4 regions of the Brevibacillus sp. HB2.2 genome follow, and region 3 is predicted to be linked to each of the others. Evidence: riboswitches for the same ligand, from Rfam matches in the RefSeq annotation. Region 3 holds a riboswitch; each other region holds the start of a gene.
What was found. A riboswitch is a leader RNA that binds a small molecule or an ion and turns the genes downstream of it on or off. The one in region 3 is predicted to bind cobalamin.
Positions count from the first base shown of each region.

Region 1: linked by a shared signal. The riboswitch ahead of HP401_RS15025 (ABC transporter substrate-binding protein) and the one ahead of nrdI (class Ib ribonucleoside-diphosphate reductase assembly flavoprotein NrdI) in region 3 are both predicted to bind cobalamin.
Region 2: linked by a shared signal. The riboswitch ahead of HP401_RS07650 (ABC transporter substrate-binding protein) and the one ahead of nrdI (class Ib ribonucleoside-diphosphate reductase assembly flavoprotein NrdI) in region 3 are both predicted to bind cobalamin.
Region 4: linked by a shared signal. The riboswitch ahead of HP401_RS24495 (energy-coupling factor ABC transporter permease) and the one ahead of nrdI (class Ib ribonucleoside-diphosphate reductase assembly flavoprotein NrdI) in region 3 are both predicted to bind cobalamin.

Region 1 covers NZ_JABSUV010000018.1:115,503-119,765, forward strand. Annotated here, with positions in the region: gene HP401_RS15010 (MerR family transcriptional regulator) at 1-334, shown strand, start outside; gene HP401_RS15015 (pyridoxamine 5'-phosphate oxidase family protein) at 382-966, opposite strand; gene HP401_RS15020 (MBL fold metallo-hydrolase) at 1,123-2,067, shown strand; cobalamin riboswitch at 2,219-2,367, shown strand; gene HP401_RS15025 (ABC transporter substrate-binding protein) at 2,524-3,519, shown strand; gene HP401_RS15030 (FecCD family ABC transporter permease) at 3,521-4,263, shown strand, end outside.
Region 2 covers NZ_JABSUV010000008.1:71,276-75,538, reverse strand. Annotated here, with positions in the region: gene HP401_RS07660 (alpha/beta fold hydrolase) at 1-501, opposite strand, end outside; gene HP401_RS07655 (M24 family metallopeptidase) at 626-1,720, shown strand; cobalamin riboswitch at 1,734-1,933, shown strand; gene HP401_RS07650 (ABC transporter substrate-binding protein) at 2,103-3,122, shown strand; gene HP401_RS07645 (FecCD family ABC transporter permease) at 3,147-4,205, shown strand; gene HP401_RS07640 (heme ABC transporter ATP-binding protein) at 4,202-4,263, shown strand, end outside.
Region 3 covers NZ_JABSUV010000025.1:6,590-10,852, forward strand. Annotated here, with positions in the region: gene HP401_RS30240 (hypothetical protein) at 1-214, shown strand, start outside; gene HP401_RS30245 (ACT domain-containing protein) at 254-766, shown strand; gene HP401_RS30250 (alpha/beta hydrolase) at 798-1,622, opposite strand; cobalamin riboswitch at 1,793-1,992, shown strand; gene nrdI (class Ib ribonucleoside-diphosphate reductase assembly flavoprotein NrdI) at 2,155-2,514, shown strand; gene nrdE (class 1b ribonucleoside-diphosphate reductase subunit alpha) at 2,501-4,263, shown strand, end outside.
Region 4 covers NZ_JABSUV010000043.1:14,578-18,840, reverse strand. Annotated here, with positions in the region: gene ald (alanine dehydrogenase) at 1-844, shown strand, start outside; gene HP401_RS24500 (quinone-dependent dihydroorotate dehydrogenase) at 1,224-2,315, shown strand; cobalamin riboswitch at 2,448-2,641, shown strand; gene HP401_RS24495 (energy-coupling factor ABC transporter permease) at 2,784-3,548, shown strand; gene HP401_RS24490 (energy-coupling factor ABC transporter substrate-binding protein) at 3,545-3,829, shown strand; gene cbiQ (cobalt ECF transporter T component CbiQ) at 3,826-4,263, shown strand, end outside.

The DNA.
Region 1 (4,263 bases), on a different contig from region 3:
ATACGGAAATGACCAAATCGACAAATCGAATGAGATGGTCAAAGGAATGACAGAAGAACAGTATGCCGCGCTGGAGAAATTGAACGAAGAGCTGCACGATACATTGGCGCAGGCTTTTTCGACAGGTGATCCTGCTCATGAATTGGCGCAAAAAGCAGCAGATCTTCACCGTCAATGGCTCAGCTTTTATTGGGACAGCTACAGCAAAGAAGCGCACGCAGGTGTTGCCCAGATGTATGTCGATGACCCGCGCTTTACTGCCTACTATGACAAGGAACAGCCAGGTGTAGCCGAGTTTCTCCGCGATGCAGTGGTCATTTATACCAGCAAGTAAAGAGTTTTCAAACAAAGAAGCTGCGAGCAAGGCAGCTTCTTTGCGTTTTACGCTTCGTTATCCCCACCTACTGCGGGAAAAAGCTTTTGTCCCAAGGGTGTTGGCAAGCCATCCATGCTTACTACGTTGTTTTCCTTTTGATAAGCAAGCAGTTCCTGCTCGTCTTTAGCCAAAGTCCATTTCTGAAGGGTGTCGCGTTCTTTTGAGTAGGAATAGAAGGGGATAGCCCAGCCGCAAGAAGTCTTTACTTCCTGTACGTTTACGGTAATGATTTGACGAGCACCGGGCAGAAGCGGGAAGTCTTTTACAAGCTCATCCCACCGAGGCGAATCTGGGAGAATAACCGTTCCTTTGCCGAATAAGCGCATGATGAGAGGGGGGCCTTCAAATGCACAAAACATGAGAGTAATCCTGCCATTTTCCTGTAGATGAGCACTGGTTTCGTTTCCGCTTCCGGTCAGGTCCAAATAGGCCACCTCGGTAGGCGATAGGATGCGAAAGGAATCGTACCCTTTCGGTGAAAGATTCACGTGACCATCTGTGTCCATAGGAGCAGAGGCAACGAAGAACATTCGCTGCTTCTTGATAAACTTCTCATGCTCAGGTCGTAACTCAGAGAAAAGCTGACCCATTTTGCACCCCTCCAGGTAAAAGAATTGTTTTTACTACCCTCATATTACGATGAAAATATGAAGAATTTGTGTTGATATTACCAGTACGTCCCAAATTGATGATAAAGTGTAAATATTCTCGCAACAAAATCACCTTTGAAAAGGAGGAGCATTTACATGCAATCATCACAGCCAATTTACTTAGGGGAGCGCATCCATTTAATAGACGGTTTCGATATGGGCTGGGCGGAACGCACGGGGACTTATGTCATCGCTGAAGAAGAACTGACTTTGGTTGAAACAGGGCCAAGCCCCTCCGTCCCATACATCAAGACCGGCCTCGCCAAGCTCGGTTTTACCCCGGAACAAGTAAAATACATCATTGTGACGCATATTCATTTGGATCATGCGGGAGGAGTGGGACTTTTTCTAAAGGATTGCCCAAACGCAAAGATCGTCGTCCATCCGAAAGGTGCACGTCACCTCGTTAATCCAAGCCGACTGATCGCAGGGGCGAGAGCGGTGTATCATGATGATTTTGATCGATTGTTTGATCCGATTGAGGCTGTTCCCGAAGAGCGGATTTTGATTCGTGGAGACGGGGATACACTAAAGATCGGAGCGAATTGCGTGTTGGAGTTTCTGGATTCGCCAGGGCATGCCAATCATCACTTCAGCATCTACGATCCCGTTAGCCGCGGCATGTTCACAGGTGATACGGCAGGTGTACTTTATCCGCAGCTTAAAAAGGATGGTGTACACCTCGTGCTGCCATCTACTTCTCCGAATCAGTTTGACCCGGATGCCATGTTAGCGTCTCTACGTCGATTTGAAGCGCGCAAGCTGAATCGTATTTACTTTGGTCATTTTGGGATGTCTGAACAGGTAGACGATGTGTACCGTCAAATACGTGAGTGGCTCCCAGTGTTTGTGGCGGAAGGAGAATCAACACTTGCTGCTGGACAAACCTATGCTGATCTGTCTCGTAAGTTATTGGAACGAGTCTCGGAGCATCTACAGTTACAAGGCATCAATGATGACCACGAAGTTTTCGGAGTACTCAAGCTCGATTTACAGGTGTGCGCCATGGGCATTCTGGATTATTTGCACAAACGAGGGTAAAAGCTTTGCCAAAAGCATTCCATTTGCCTGAACTTTTTGTTCAGGCGTTTTCATTTTTAGCAGGCAAGAAAGTAATGGCTAACGTGTTTGTCATTCTTTTTTCATCCAAGGAATGCTATGATGTAGGATGAGTCATGGACTGTGACAATTTCAAACGTAACAGCAAATAGGTGCCTCGTCTTTTCTCAAAAAGATCGGGTGAAAAGGGAAGTCGGTGAAAATCCGACGCGGTCCCGCCACTGTAAATCGGCTCGTTCCTCAGCCGTAAGCCAGGAGACCTGCCTGTTTGTTTTTGTGCCTGTTGCCTTCGCGGAAAGGATCGGCCTATTTCAGGAAGCAGACCATCCTGTCTGTTTGCCCTGAGGTGCCGACCCTTTGAATTCCGAATGGAAGCAAGGGTCGCTTTTTTTATTGGAAGGTACAGTCAATCAGACACGCAGAAAGGAAGTTTTACATATGAAACGTTCATTGCGATTCATGATCCCACTACTTGTTGCGGCGAGCCTCGCAGGTTGTGCGGGTAACGATAACAGCCAGCCAGCACCTGGTGGACAAACCAGTGCACCGCAGACAGCACCGCAAGAGAATACAGCCGAGCAGTCTGCAAAACAAACAACGTATCCGTTGACAGTCAAGGATGCGACAGGAAAAGAAGTAACCTTTGCAAAAGCTCCTGAGCGAATCGTCTCCACATCACCTGCCGAGACAGAGATTTTGTTCGCATTAGGCTTGGAAGATCGGATCGTAGCTGTCTCAGACTATGATGATTATCCAGAAGCGGCGAAGACAAAACCGAAAATTGGTGGCGTCGTCAAACCGAATGAAGAAGCGATTCTCGCTCAAACGCCAGATATGGTCGTCGGTGGGATTTCGATGGAGAAGCCAGTGGCTGACAAGCTCAAATCTCTCGGGATGCCCGTCTACATTACCCATCCGACAAAGATGGATGACATCCTAAACAATGTGTTGGCGATGGGAGTTATCACTAACAAACAAGAACAAGCCGAAAAAGTTGTCGCGCAAATGAAGAAGGATATCGCGTACGTTCAAGAAGCAGTGAAACATGTAAAACCAGAAGAGAAGAAAAAGGTATACCTTGAGTTTTCCCCAGGCTGGACAGTCGGAAAAGGTGAATTCATGGACGAGCTCATCACACTGGCTGGAGCGACGAACATTGCTTCTGATACACAGGGCTGGAATCCGATCAGTGAAGAAAAGATTTTGCAAAACGATCCAGACGTCATTTTGTATGCGAGTGGAATTACCGATGAAAAGACTGGCGTCAAGCTGGAGGATATGATCGCCAAGCGTAATGGCTGGGATAAAATGAAGGCGATTCGTGAAAAACAAATCTTTGGCATGGACCAAAATATTTTGTCCCGTCCTGGTCCGCGTATTACACAAGGCTTGATTAAAGTAGCGAAGGCGATTTACCCTGACTTGGTGAAATAAAATGAAGAATCGATTGTTCATATGGGGAGGAGCCAGCTGTCTCGTCCTTCTGGCTTCAATAGTCATCAGTATCTCGATGGGGGCGGCACACCTCCCCATTTCGCAAGTATGGCTCATCCTGCTCCATCAAATCCCGGGCTTGTCTGAGTGGATCACCGTAACGTGGCCGGAGTCATCTGAGCAAATTGTCATGAAGGTTCGTTTTCCACGCGTTGTATTGGCTGTTTTGATTGGCGCCTGCTTGTCTCTTGCGGGGGCGGGCTTCCAGGGAGTTTTGCGCAATCCGCTCGCAGATCCATTTACGATGGGCGTGGCATCCGGTTCTGCTGTCGGAGCAGCCTTTTTGATCCTGTTTGGCTTGCAAATCAGCTTTTTGGGTGCATGGAGCACGCCTGTTGTCGCTTTTCTTACAGGACTGCTCAGTTTATGGATCGTACTCGGACTCGCGAACACCCAAGGAAAGCTACAAACGGAGACCCTGATTTTGTCTGGTGTTGTTGTGCAGGCTTTTCTCGGCTCACTCGTTTCCTTTATGGTGTCGCTATCGGATCAGACGGTGAATGAGATCGTGTTCTGGCTGATGGGCAGCCTGTCATTTCGGGGCTGGGCCTTTACGTATGTCTTGATTCCGTACTTGGTCATAGGCGGAATAGTGCTGGTAAGCTATGCGCGTTCCTTGAACCTATTTGCGTTAGGCGAGCGGCAGGCTGCGCATCTCGGCGTCCATGTAGATCGAACGAAGCT
Region 2 (4,263 bases), on a different contig from region 3:
CGCCGTCCATTTTTCCCGCATTTCTGGGCTATTGACATGTGAGGAGGCAATGGAACGGGCAAGAAGAGGGACTCCGTGAAGCATCGACAACGCTCGTGCCATCCAAAATCGTCCATGCAAATACAGGTCATTCACTTCGGAAAAACCGCTCACGAGTATACCTCCTCGCGCATGATCAGGATAACGAAGGCAATATTCAAGGGCGATAGAAGCACCTTGGGAGTACCCCAAAATAAAGGGACGCTCAATGCCGAGAGACGGGATCAGCTTATGGAGTCGTTCTGCCAATTCCCCAATAGAATAGGGCTTCTCCATGGGCGAACTGTCACCATGTCCGGGCAAATCAGGGACAATGAGTTGATAAGTATCTGCGAGTGTTTGCTGATAAACAAAATTGATAGAGCCGATGCATGGCGCATGGATACACAATAACGGCTGGCCTTTCCCCGATATGTGAAAAGCAAACTGCTTGCCATCCTGATGGACGAGTATTTGTTCCATTTTCGTTTTCACCCCACCCTTAGGTTGTCCGATCCGAAGTAGATTTTGCAATTGAACTCTTCTTTTTTTGATGGGGAAGTGGTATTCTCGCAATAGAATAATTGGTGAAAGCAGGGTGAAGAAGTTGTTTCAAGAGCGCATTTCGAAGCTCCACACGTTTTTGACAGAGCAAGAGCTGAACGCGGTGTTGATTACCTCTCCCAAGCACGTCTACTATTTGACCGGATTTTTTACTGACCCGCATGAACGTTTTATGGGTCTTGTTATTCCTGCTGAAGGAAAGCCTTCCTTAATTGTACCTGCTCTTGATCGTGAGGCAGCAGCAGAGGCTTCGTTCGTTCAAGATATCCATACACATACGGATATCCAAAACCCGTATGAAATCCTCAAGCAAGTGTTGCCAGCGAACTTGGCGAAGCTCGGCATTGAAAAAAGTCATATGACTGTCGAGCGCTATGAAGCACTTGGACAAGTTGTTCTGGCGTCGAGCTATGTGGACGTGGAAGAGCCACTGCGTGAAATGCGTTTGATCAAATCTCCGGATGAAGTGGATCGTCTGAAGCATGCTGTTCAGTTGGTCGAAGATTCCTTGCGGGAGACCCTGAAAAAAGTCAAGACAGGCATGACCGAGACAGAAATCGTAGCTGAGCTGGAATTCCAGATGAAGCGCTTGGGCGCAGAAGGTCCATCCTTTACGTCCATGGTATTGGCAGGGGAGAAGTCCGCTTTGCCACATGGGAAGCCAGGAACGCGCCAGGTGCAAGAAGGCGACTTGCTTTTGTTTGATATCGGGGTAGCTGCGAACGGATATGTATCCGATATTACTCGTACCTTTGCTGTTGGCGAGATCAGTGCCCAGCTACAAGAAATTTACGAGACAGTTTTGGCTGCCAACGAAGCGGCAATTGCTGAGATTCGTCCGGGTGTGAGCTTTGCGCATTTGGATAAAACCGCTCGCGATGTTATCACCGCAAAAGGCTACGGAGAATACTTCATGCACCGCCTTGGGCATGGACTAGGGATGGATGTACATGAATATCCGTCTGTTCACAGCCAGAACCAAGAAGTGCTTCGTCCAGGAATGGTCTTTACCATCGAGCCGGGCATCTATTTGCCAGGAGTAGGCGGCGTGCGAATTGAAGACGATGTCTTGGTTACGGAAACAGGCGTTGAAATACTCACGCAGTTCCCGAAAAAACTAACTTCTATCAACCAATGAAGAAGTTGGAAAAATTGAATACGTATCGAATGGTGCTGGATGGCATATGCCGTCAGCTTAAAAGGGAAGTCCGGTGAAAAACCGGCGCGGTCCCGCCACTGTAACGAGGAGCGCCTAGCGAATAGCCACTGTTTTTTGCGAGACAAAAAATGGGAAGGTAGCTGGGTGTGTTGATCCGTAAGCCAGGAGACCTGCCATGCGATCATTTACAATCGACCCACGAGGATGGGGCAGATGTGGAAACAGTCTATGAAAGGGCGCCTTTGCGCCTGTTATGGCTATATCTACGTTTGTCATGCACCTCCCGATTGAAATGGGGGTGCTTTTTTTGTGGAAGCAATTGGTTTACTACAACATTTATAAAAGAAAAAGGGGATTACAGATGTTTCATACAATCAGAACACATACAGTAATGAAAGGACTAGCTTTCGGTATCATGACAGCTGCCATGCTTTTGGTTTCGGCATGTGGCTCCACTACGGTAACACAAGCCCCAGCCAAAACAGAACAAACCGCTGCTCCAGCAGCAGAGAGCAAGCCTGTAACACTCACCAATAATGGCATCGAAATGACCTATCCAAAAGCACCTGAGCGTGCCGTGACATTGAACCAACACGTAACCGAAATCATGCTGGCATTGGGCCTGGCTGATAAAATGGTCGGAACCGCTTACCTAGACGATAAAATCCTTCCAGAGTTAAAACTAGAATACGACAAGGTTCCGGTACTGTCTGACAAGTATCCAACCAAAGAAGTGCTGCTGGCAGCGAACCCAGACTTCGTGTACGCCGGATGGAAAAGCGGATTCGGCGAAAAGGGCGTAGGATCGATGCAGGATTTGGAAAAGGTCGGCATCAAATCGTACCTGCAAGAATCGTCTAGCAAGCCTGGTCCAACGATCGACGATGTGTTCGCGGATATTACGAACATCGGACGCATTTTCCGTGTGGAGGACAAAGCCAATGATTTGATCCATAAAATGAAGAGTGAAATGGATCAAACGATTAGCAAAATCGGCAAGGTGGACGAGCCACTTAAAGTGTTCGTGTACGACAACGGGGAAGATAAGCCATTCACAGCAGCCAACAATTACATGACGTCCTTAATCAAGACGGCTGGCGGCAAGAACATTTTTGACGATATTCAAAAGGGGTGGGCAGAGGTCAGTTGGGAACAAGTAGTGAGTCGCAATCCGGACGTGATTATTGTCGTAGACTACGGGGACAGAACTGTTGAGCAAAAACGCAATTTCCTTTTGACCAAAAAAGAACTGGCAGATATTCCAGCGATTAAAAATCAACGACTGGTTGTATTGCCATTGTCTGCGGCTTCTGAAGGCGTTCGAGCACCGATTGCTCTGAAAATTTTGGCGGAAGGACTCTACCCGGATAAATTCAAATAGAGTACGCCCCTTTTAAGGGAGGGAATAGCACTGCAACAGATCAAGTTACCTTCTATCATCATTACGTTATTGGTTGGACTCTTCCTCTCGATTACGTTCGCAGTTACGCTGGGATCGGTGGAGATTAAACCGACTACGGTATGGAAAATCGCCTTATCAAAAATTCCGATGTTGACCCAATGGATTGAGGTGGACTGGTCCAAAGGGGAGCAAACAATTATTTGGGATATTCGCTTTCCGCGTGTACTCTTGGGGGCGATCGTCGGCGCAGGTCTGTCTGTCGTGGGAGTAGCGATCCAATCGTTAGTTCGCAACTCCCTGGCGGACCCGTATGTGTTAGGCGTATCTTCAGGTGCTTCCGTTGGAGCTACTTCGGTAATTATTTTCGGAGCATTCAGCATGTACGGGCAGTATGCGTTAACCTTTGGCGCTTTTACAGGCTCCCTCGTGTCTATTATTCTCATTTTTACGCTATCCCGTATTGGAGGACAAAACTCGACGGTACGCCTGCTCATGGCTGGAATTGCGATATCTGCGATCTTGTCGGCCATTACCAGTCTCCTTGTGTTTTCAGCGCCGAATGAGCATGGAATTGGGACGGTGCTGTTTTGGTTAAGTGGCAGTCTGGCTGGCGGCAAATGGGAGTACCTGACGATCCCTACATTGATTGTCGTCATCTGTCTCATCGTCTTAATGGCCCAATACCGCTCGCTCAATGCGATGCTGATGGGCGAGGAGTCAGCGGGGACACTGGGGGTTAATACGGTACAATTCCGCAAGCTTCTCCTGGTGATCACGGCACTACTCACGGGGGTGATCGTGTCCATCGCGGGATCAATTGGTTTTGTCGGATTAATGATGCCCCATATTGTCCGTGTGATGGTCGGATCAGATCACAGACGTGTCCTGCCTGTCAGCGCTTTGTTTGGCGCGATATTTCTCATCTGGGTTGATGTAGTCGCCAGGCTCGCATTTGCACCGGAAGAGCTGCCGATCGGTATTTTGACAGCGCTGTGTGGTGGACCATTCTTTATCTGGTTGATGTTGCGGAGTTCTTATTCCTTTGGAGGTAGCGGACGATGAATTTGCAGGTTGAGAATATATCGGTCGAACTGGAGAAAAAGGGAATCTTGCGCAACGT
Region 3 (4,263 bases):
GATCCAAAACGTCATCAAGGAGAACGGCGGGGTTGTAAACGCGGGTGGAGTGACAGCAGTACCGATGGATGAAAGTCCTTTTACCAACAGCGGAAAAGGCAATACCATCTACCGTATCTACTTTACGAAAGATGGGCAAACGTTGACGGCTTGGTATCGTGCTGATAACGAATCCTCCATCAAGAAAGAGCCGGAAGCGTGGATTCTGCCGTAATAACGAGGATAAACCTGACTGGGAGAGTGAAGGCATCACATGACCCAATATGCTGGATTGCGTGAACTGGCTGAACTGATTCGAAGACTCGAGCCAGAGTTAGCGGGTGCACAATTAAGTATTCTTGCTCATGAAAATAAAGAGGAAATCGCAACATTGCTAGTGGAAGGACTCGGGACAAAAATTCCTGTCCAACACAGCTCTGGCGAATATGCGAATCATTTGGCGATTTTGCGTGTAGGAGCGAACAAGTACACCTTTGCGCAAGATTGGAGAGAAGTGTACATCAGTGAAATCAATTACTGCGCGTGTCGCATACCTCCAGGGGCCCACGGATTGTTGGTTCGCCATATCGATTATCCAGGCGTGATTTATGATGTCTCACGAAAACTGGCCGAGTATCAAATCAATGTTTCCAAGTTGAATGTATCCCGCGAGCAAAAAGGGAAGAATGCCCTGCTTATCTCTGTGACTGATGAAGAGATTACACCAACGATTGTATCTGCCATCGAAGAGCTGCCCCAAATCACCAAAGTGTTATCTCTACAGTAAGCGAATCATGAAAAACAAAAACTGCCCGTTGTTAGTAGCGGGCAGTTTTTTTCGTGGCGAATCTGAGTCCTTGACTAATGAAGACTGGCAAAACGGACGAGTGATTTTCGTTGGCAAATTCCTTAAAGGAAGCCTTGATTTGGCCCTTCCCCATGGAGGACAATCGTTCGATCATCGCCAGCGATTTTTCTTTGACCAAGAATCGCCCATCGTTTTCCAACTCCCCGATGGTGAGGAGTGCATGGACGTTGAGGTCATCTGTCAGCAGGCTCGGCAATTGACTCTCCTTCGCAAGCAGCACGCTCTCATTCCAGTGGATAGAGGGACTACCGGCAATATACCGCTGGAACGCGTGTGGTCTGGACAGAAGCACATGCAAGACAAATAAGCCGCCTAGCGAATGTCCCAAAATCGCTTGCTGGGTCCGATCGATGGGGAAGTCGTTTTCGATGCTAGGCTTGAGCTCCTCCTCTAAAAAGGTGAGGAACTGCTCGGCTCCCCCCATTTGTGGCCACTCGGCTCCTTTTGGGCTGTCAGGAAGCTCTGAGGCGGGAACTTCATACGTGTAATCATAGAAACGGGCAGGATGGTATGGAGCGTCTGTTGGATAGCCAATCCCGACGACGATAGCAGGATACACCCCAGTTCGTTCAGGGCCACGTGATTGTATCCGTATCGCTTCGGTCACGGTTGCAAAAACAGAGTTTCCATCTAGCAAATATATGACGGGAAAGCCTGATTCCGGAGGGGGATCGGCAGGTATACTTACGAAAATGTGATAGTCACGCTCTTGATAAGTCATGATTCTACGGTAGGAACGAGGTATGACGACAGGTTGATAGTCGGTGCTTTTCATGAGGGCGACTCTCCAATCTCTCCAAGGCTAACCAACACGCACAAAATCTATTATATGAACGAGAACCAGAGATTGGCAATAGCCGAAAAAGGAGAATAGTTAGTTTTCGAAAAGAGCCCATACTGAGCTTGACTCCTACGATATATTGAGGTAAAGTAAGTTTTACCAACTACATATTGATGCGGTAAGGTGTTTACCAGCCAGATTTGGTAGACTTAATAGGGAAGTCGGTGAGAATCCGACGCGGTCCCGCCACTGTAATGAGAGAGTTCCATTTGCGAAAGAAGGCCACTGATCATGAAGGATCGGGAAGGTGAAAATGGAGCGATGATCCAAAAGCCAGGAGACCTGCCTAACCGCTTGCACTGTTTACCCTACGGGAGATAGGGAAGTGTTCGAGCGCTCAATTCGCATTGGCGAATTGCTAGATGGAAGTCATCACGCGCATTCGGCATGTAAACGTCGGATGCGCTTTTACTTTGGCTAAATAACATACATACAGAGTAAAAATAGCAAGGATAGGATGAGGGACATGCTAATCGCTTATGATTCAAAAACAGGAAACGTCCGACGATTCGTCAACAAAATTAATTTGCCACATGTGGAAATTGATCAAGATATGGTGCTGGACGAGCCATTCATTTTGATCACATACACGACGGGATTCGGACAAGTGCCGGAGAAGGTGGCGACGTTCCTGAAGCGAAATCATGTCCATCTGCGCGGGGTATCTGCCAGCGGCAACCGCAACTGGGGAACCAGTTTTGCCAAAAGCGCGGATACGATCGCGAGCCAATATGGCGTTCCGGTGATTTCTAAATTCGAACTGTCCGGTACCGGCCGTGACGTGGAACAATTTACGAGTGGGGTGGCAGCAATTGCGGCATATTGAATTGAACAACGAACTGATGCAGCGTGGCAACGACGGATTTTATCAACTGGAAAAGGATCGGGAAGCGGTTGCGGTCTTCATGGAAGAAGTGCAGTCCAACACGATGACCTTTGGCAGTGTGAAAGAACGCATGGACTATTTGATCGAGAATGATTTTTATGAAAACGTCTATGAAACATACACGGTTGAGCAGGTCGATGAAGTTTTCCGTTTGGCCTATGACGCCGATTTTCAATTTGCTTCGTATATGGCTATCTCCAAATTTTATAAAGATTACGCTTTGAAAACGAACGATAAATCGATGTACTTGGAGCAGTATCCAGACCGGGTGGCCGTTGTGGCACTGTCACTTGGACAAGGTGACTTTGAGCTCGCCAAGCGTTTAACGGTCTCCATGATGGATCAACGCTTGCAACCAGCGACACCAACCTTCCTGAACGCAGGCAAAAGCCGCCGGGGAGAAATGGTTTCCTGCTTCTTGCTCGAAATGGATGATTCACTGAATTCCATCAACTTTATTTTGGGAACTTGTATGCAGTTATCCAAAATTGGCGGCGGTGTAGCCGTGAACCTGTCCAAGCTTCGCGGACGAGGAGAGCCGATTAAAGGCGTCGAGGGCGCAGCAAAAGGTGTTATGCCGGTTCTCAAGCTGTTGGAAGATGCGTTTTCCTACGCGGATCAAATGGGGCAACGCAAAGGCTCAGGTGCAGCGTACTACAACATCTTCGGCTGGGATATTAACGAGTTTCTCGATTGCAAAAAAATCAATGCGGATGAAAAAGCCCGCATCAAAACGTTGTCCATCGGCCTGATCGTACCAAACGTATTCTACAAGCTGGCTGAGGAAAACAAGCCATTGACTGTGTTTGCTCCGTACTCCGTGTACAAAGAATACGGCGTGCATCTGGATGATATGGACCTCGATGAGATGTACGAGGAGCTCTTGGCTAACGATCGCATCAAGAAAAAGACCGTGATGAGCGCACGCGAGATGTTGACCAAAATCGCGATGATCCAAATGGAATCGGGCTATCCGTACATCATGAACAAAACGAATGCGAACAACAACCATGCGCTGAAAGATCTCGGTTCGGTAAAAATGTCCAACCTGTGCACGGAAATCTTCCAGCTACAGGAGACTTCGACGATTACCAATTACGGCGAGATGGATATCATCCGTCGCGATATTAGCTGCAATCTGGCATCGCTCAATATTGTCAATGTGATGGAACGCAAAATGATCCGCGAATCTGTCCACGAAGGAATCGAAGCCATTACAGCCGTGAGTGACATGACGCGTGTAGAAAACGCTCCAGGCGTTCAAAAGGCAAATCGTGAGCTGCACTCTGTAGGTCTCGGTGCGATGAATCTGAACGGTTATCTCGCAAAGAACAGAATCGCTTACGAAAGTGAAGAAGCGAAAGATTTCGCCCGTACGTTCTTCATGATGATGAACTTCTACTCCTTGGAAAAAAGTATGGAAATTGCAAGGGAAACAGGCATGACCTTCTTGGGCTTTGAACAATCGGAATATGCAAAAGGCACTTATTTTAACAAGTACGTGACGAACGATTACAGCCCGCGGACGGAAAAAGCAAAGCTTCTCTTTGAAGGAATGCACATTCCGACACCAGCAGATTGGGCGGAGCTACAGCAAAAGGTGCAAAAGCATGGCGTTTATCATGCGTACCGTTTGGCGATTGCACCGACACAGAGCATTTCCTACATTCAGAACGCGACTTCTAGCGT
Region 4 (4,263 bases), on a different contig from region 3:
GCATCTCGCACCAGAGCCTGAATTGACTCGTGAATTGCTCGATAAAAAAGTGATTGCAATCGCTTACGAAACCATCCAGCTCGACAATGGCGCTCTGCCACTGTTGATGCCGATGTCTGAAGTAGCAGGTCGCATGTCCGTTCAAATCGGCGCGCAATTCCTGGAAAAGCAATACGGTGGAAAAGGCGTTCTGCTCGGTGGCGTACCAGGCGTGCCAAAAGGCGAGGTAGTCGTAATCGGCGGCGGGATCGTAGGAACAAACGCAGCGAAAATGGCGCTTGGACTGGGTGCAAATGTAACCATTATCGATGTAAACGCAGACCGTCTGCGCCAACTGGATGACCTGTTCCAAGGTCGCGTTCAGACGCTGATGTCCAATTCCTTCAACATCGCAAACGCTGTGAAAAAAGCAGATTTGCTGGTAGGCGCTGTACTCATTCCAGGTGCTCGCGCTCCGCGTCTGGTAACAGAAGACATGGTAAAAGAGATGTCACCTGGTTCAGTGATCGTAGACGTTGCGATTGACCAAGGCGGATCGATCGAAACCGTTGACCGCATCACGACTCATGACAAGCCAACCTATGAGAAGCATGGTGTGATTCACTACGCGGTAGCGAACATGCCTGGTGCAGTCGCTCGTACATCTACATTGGCCCTGACCAACGTAACTGTTCCTTACGCGGTACAATTGGCGAACAAAGGCTACGCACAAGCGATTCGCGACAACAAAGCATTGGCAAAAGGCGTAAACGTCATCGACGGAAAAGTAGCTTACAAGGCTGTCGCTGATGCGCATAACCTGCCGTATGCTTCTATCGAAGAAGTTTTGCTGGTGAAAAACTAGCTTCAACGGTAAAAAGCAATGAAGAAACTGCTTGTCCGAGCTTACGGCAAGCAGTTTTTTTATTTAAACTCTCCTCCAAGCTATATAGATCAACCCCTGTCTTGACTCCTTTTAGAAACGTCCCGCGAATTTGCTCGGCTACCTGTTCTTCGGAGCTTTTTTGTACGAAAGCAGGCGTAACTGTACTCAACATTTCACGAACGAACCCCTTTAGTCGTTCACCTTCATGAAAGACTTATCCCCCTGTGTGTGGTGGTGCTGTTAGGATTTGCCTGCTTGATTGGAAATATGTATCACGTATAAAGGTTACATCCTCCCGAAAAAGTATGGTATTCTACTATGAGGTAAAAAGGTAGAAACGGAGTAAGGAGTGCAGCCGATGTATCAGCTCATAAGAAAATATCTGTTCCAGCAAGATGCGGAAGAGATTCATGAAAAGACAATTGGTGCCTTAAGGCTGGTGGAGGATTCTGCTCCAGGCAAAAGCATCCTGAAGATGATCTATCAGGTAAAAGACCAGCGGTTGGAGAATAAGCTGTGGGGAATGACTTTTCCGAATCCAGTCGGACTTGCAGCCGGTTTTGATAAAAATGCAGAAGTTTATCATGCGTTGGGTGCTCTTGGTTTTGGGTTTGTGGAAATCGGGACATTGACGCCACAGGGGCAGCCAGGCAATCCGAAGCCTCGATTGTTCCGATTGCCGGAACATCAAGCTGTCATTAACCGGATGGGCTTCAACAATCACGGTGCGTATTTGGCTTCCCAGCACTTAGTCGATTACGCATACTCAGATGTTCCGATTGGGATTAACATTGGGAAAAACAAAGTAACGCCGAATGAAGAGGCGGCCATTGACTATAGCAAATGTATGGACATGCTCTATGCATACGGTCACTATTTCGTCATTAACATCAGCTCTCCGAATACCCCGAATCTTCGTGACTTGCAGGAAACGGAGAGCTTGCGTCATTTGGTGCGTGCAGTAAAAGAAAAGGCAACCGAAATGGAAGGGCGTTCCATCAAGAAAAAGCCGATCTTGCTAAAAGTAGCGCCAGACATGTCAGATGAGCACATGCGCGATGTTGTTCACGCTGCTGTAGAAGAAGGCATTTCCGGAATTATTGCTACCAATACGACACTGTCACGTGAGGCCGTTTCCGGACATCGATTTGCCGAGGAAGCGGGCGGACTGAGCGGTAGACCTCTTACAGAGCGTTCCACTGCTTGGGTGAAGGAGATTTATCAAGAAGTAGGGGACAAGGTACCAATCATCGGTGTCGGCGGTATTTATAACGGCGAAGATGCCTACGCGAAAATCCGGGCAGGAGCCAGTCTTGTTCAGGTGTATACGGGGATGATTTATCAGGGCCCAGGTATCGCCAAACAAATCAACAAAAAACTGCTCAAGCTCATGCAACGCGATGGTTTTAAACATATTAGCGAAGTAATTGGCGTAGACGCAAAAGAATAGAAAGAATAAGTATGCATAGGTCGATGGCTCCTTTGTAGCGGGTCATCGACTTATGCGTTTTTGCTTATATTCTTCCGATTTATGTAGTGATCCGGTATAATGATGTGGGACAAACATGAATTGTCAGTCAATTGCATATAGTCGGCGTTAGGTGCCTTTATGTGACGCATAAAGGGTAACAGGGAATCGGGTGAAAGTCCCGAGCGGTCCCGCCACTGTAACCAGGGAGCTCTCTTTGAAAAGGAAACCACTCATCTTCGTATGGGGAAGGACAAGGAGCGCATGGATCTGGAAGCCAGGAGACCTACCTAGTAGCCACACCCACAGAACCTTCGCGGAAAGGAGCGGTGAATACGAGGCAATGAGGCTGTCTAGTCAGTCTGTTGTTTTGTGTGCACATCTCGTCCACTGATGGATGGGATTTTTTTGTTTGGAGGAAAGAATGAAAGTCAGTGAAGGAGGATAAACATGAATCGATCTCGTCTCGTATCTACTTGTTTGATGATCGCGGGCTTTGTCTTGTATTTTTTGCTCAATGAACCTGAGACAGGACATGCAATGCACATCATGGAAGGGTATTTGCCATTATCCTGGGCCTTATTTTGGTGGGCTGTGTTCTTGCCATTCTTTATTCTTGGGATTCGCTCGATTAACAAGATTGTAAAAGAACATCCCGAGATGAAGCTCCTTATTGGCGTTGCAGGAGCATTTGCCTTTGTTTTATCTGCATTGAAAATCCCTTCGGTTACAGGCAGCAGCTCTCACCCGACTGGAACGGGCCTTGGCGCCATTATGTTTGGGCCTTTTGCGATGTCTGTGTTAGGGAGTATGGTGCTCTTGTTTCAAGCCTTGCTTTTGGCGCATGGAGGTTTGACTACGCTAGGGGCAAATGCTGTATCCATGGCAGTGGTAGGACCGATGGTGGCATACGGAATCTATCGGTTGATTATGAAAGTGGCCGGAAGTCAGCGGCTGGCGGTTTTTGCGGCGGCGGCTTTGGCTGATCTCGCTACCTATGTGGTGACTTCGCTTCAACTGGCACTCGCATTTCCAGCTGAATCTGGCGGAGTGTTGGCTTCGTTTGCCAAATTCGCAGGAATATTTGCGTTCACGCAAGTACCGCTCGCCATCAGTGAAGGTCTGTTGACCGTTCTTGTTTGGAACTGGTTGTTATCTTATAACGCAAAAGAGCTTACACAGCTTCGTTTGCTCAAACGGGAGGAATCGCTGTGAAAAAAGGATGGAACTGGCTTTTACTCTTGGGGGTAATCGTACTGGCTACTGTCCCGCTGTTGCTGGTGCAGGATTCGGAATTTGGCGGCGCAGACGGCGTGGCAGAAGAAGCGATCAAGGAAATAGCTCCGAACTACGAACCATGGTTTCAACCGCTAATAGAACCGCCAGGGGGAGAGACGGAGAGTCTATTGTTTGCGGTGCAGGCGGCGTTGGGAGCGGGAGTGGTTGGCTACGCCGTGGGCTTGTACAAAGGTCGGTTGGATAAACGCAAAAAATGAACGGGTTGCAGCTTGATTCTCTCTCTTATCAAAACAGGCTAAAACATCTGCCGCCAGCTCATAAGCTATTGCTGGCGAGTGCAATGCTACTGCTCGTCCTGGTGGGACATGTATGGATGCAGATGGCGGTCGTGGTTTGGATGACGGTATGGGTAGTGGTGTATGCCCGTATTCCTGTCCGTATCTACTGTGCCTTTATGATCGTGTCACTCTCGTTTTTCGCGGCGGGGCTCCCTGCACTATTGATTGAAGGGGCGAGAGCAGGAGGAGTACAGGTCCAGGTCGCGGCAGCATGGGATTTGGGTTCGTATGTGCTCTATGTGCCGGTGTCCTCCTTCAGTAAAGTTTGGATCTTATTTTGGCGGACCATGGCGAGCTTATCCTGCTTTGCTTTCCTTTTGTTTACCGTGCCGTTTGCCGAAATCTTGCAGGTG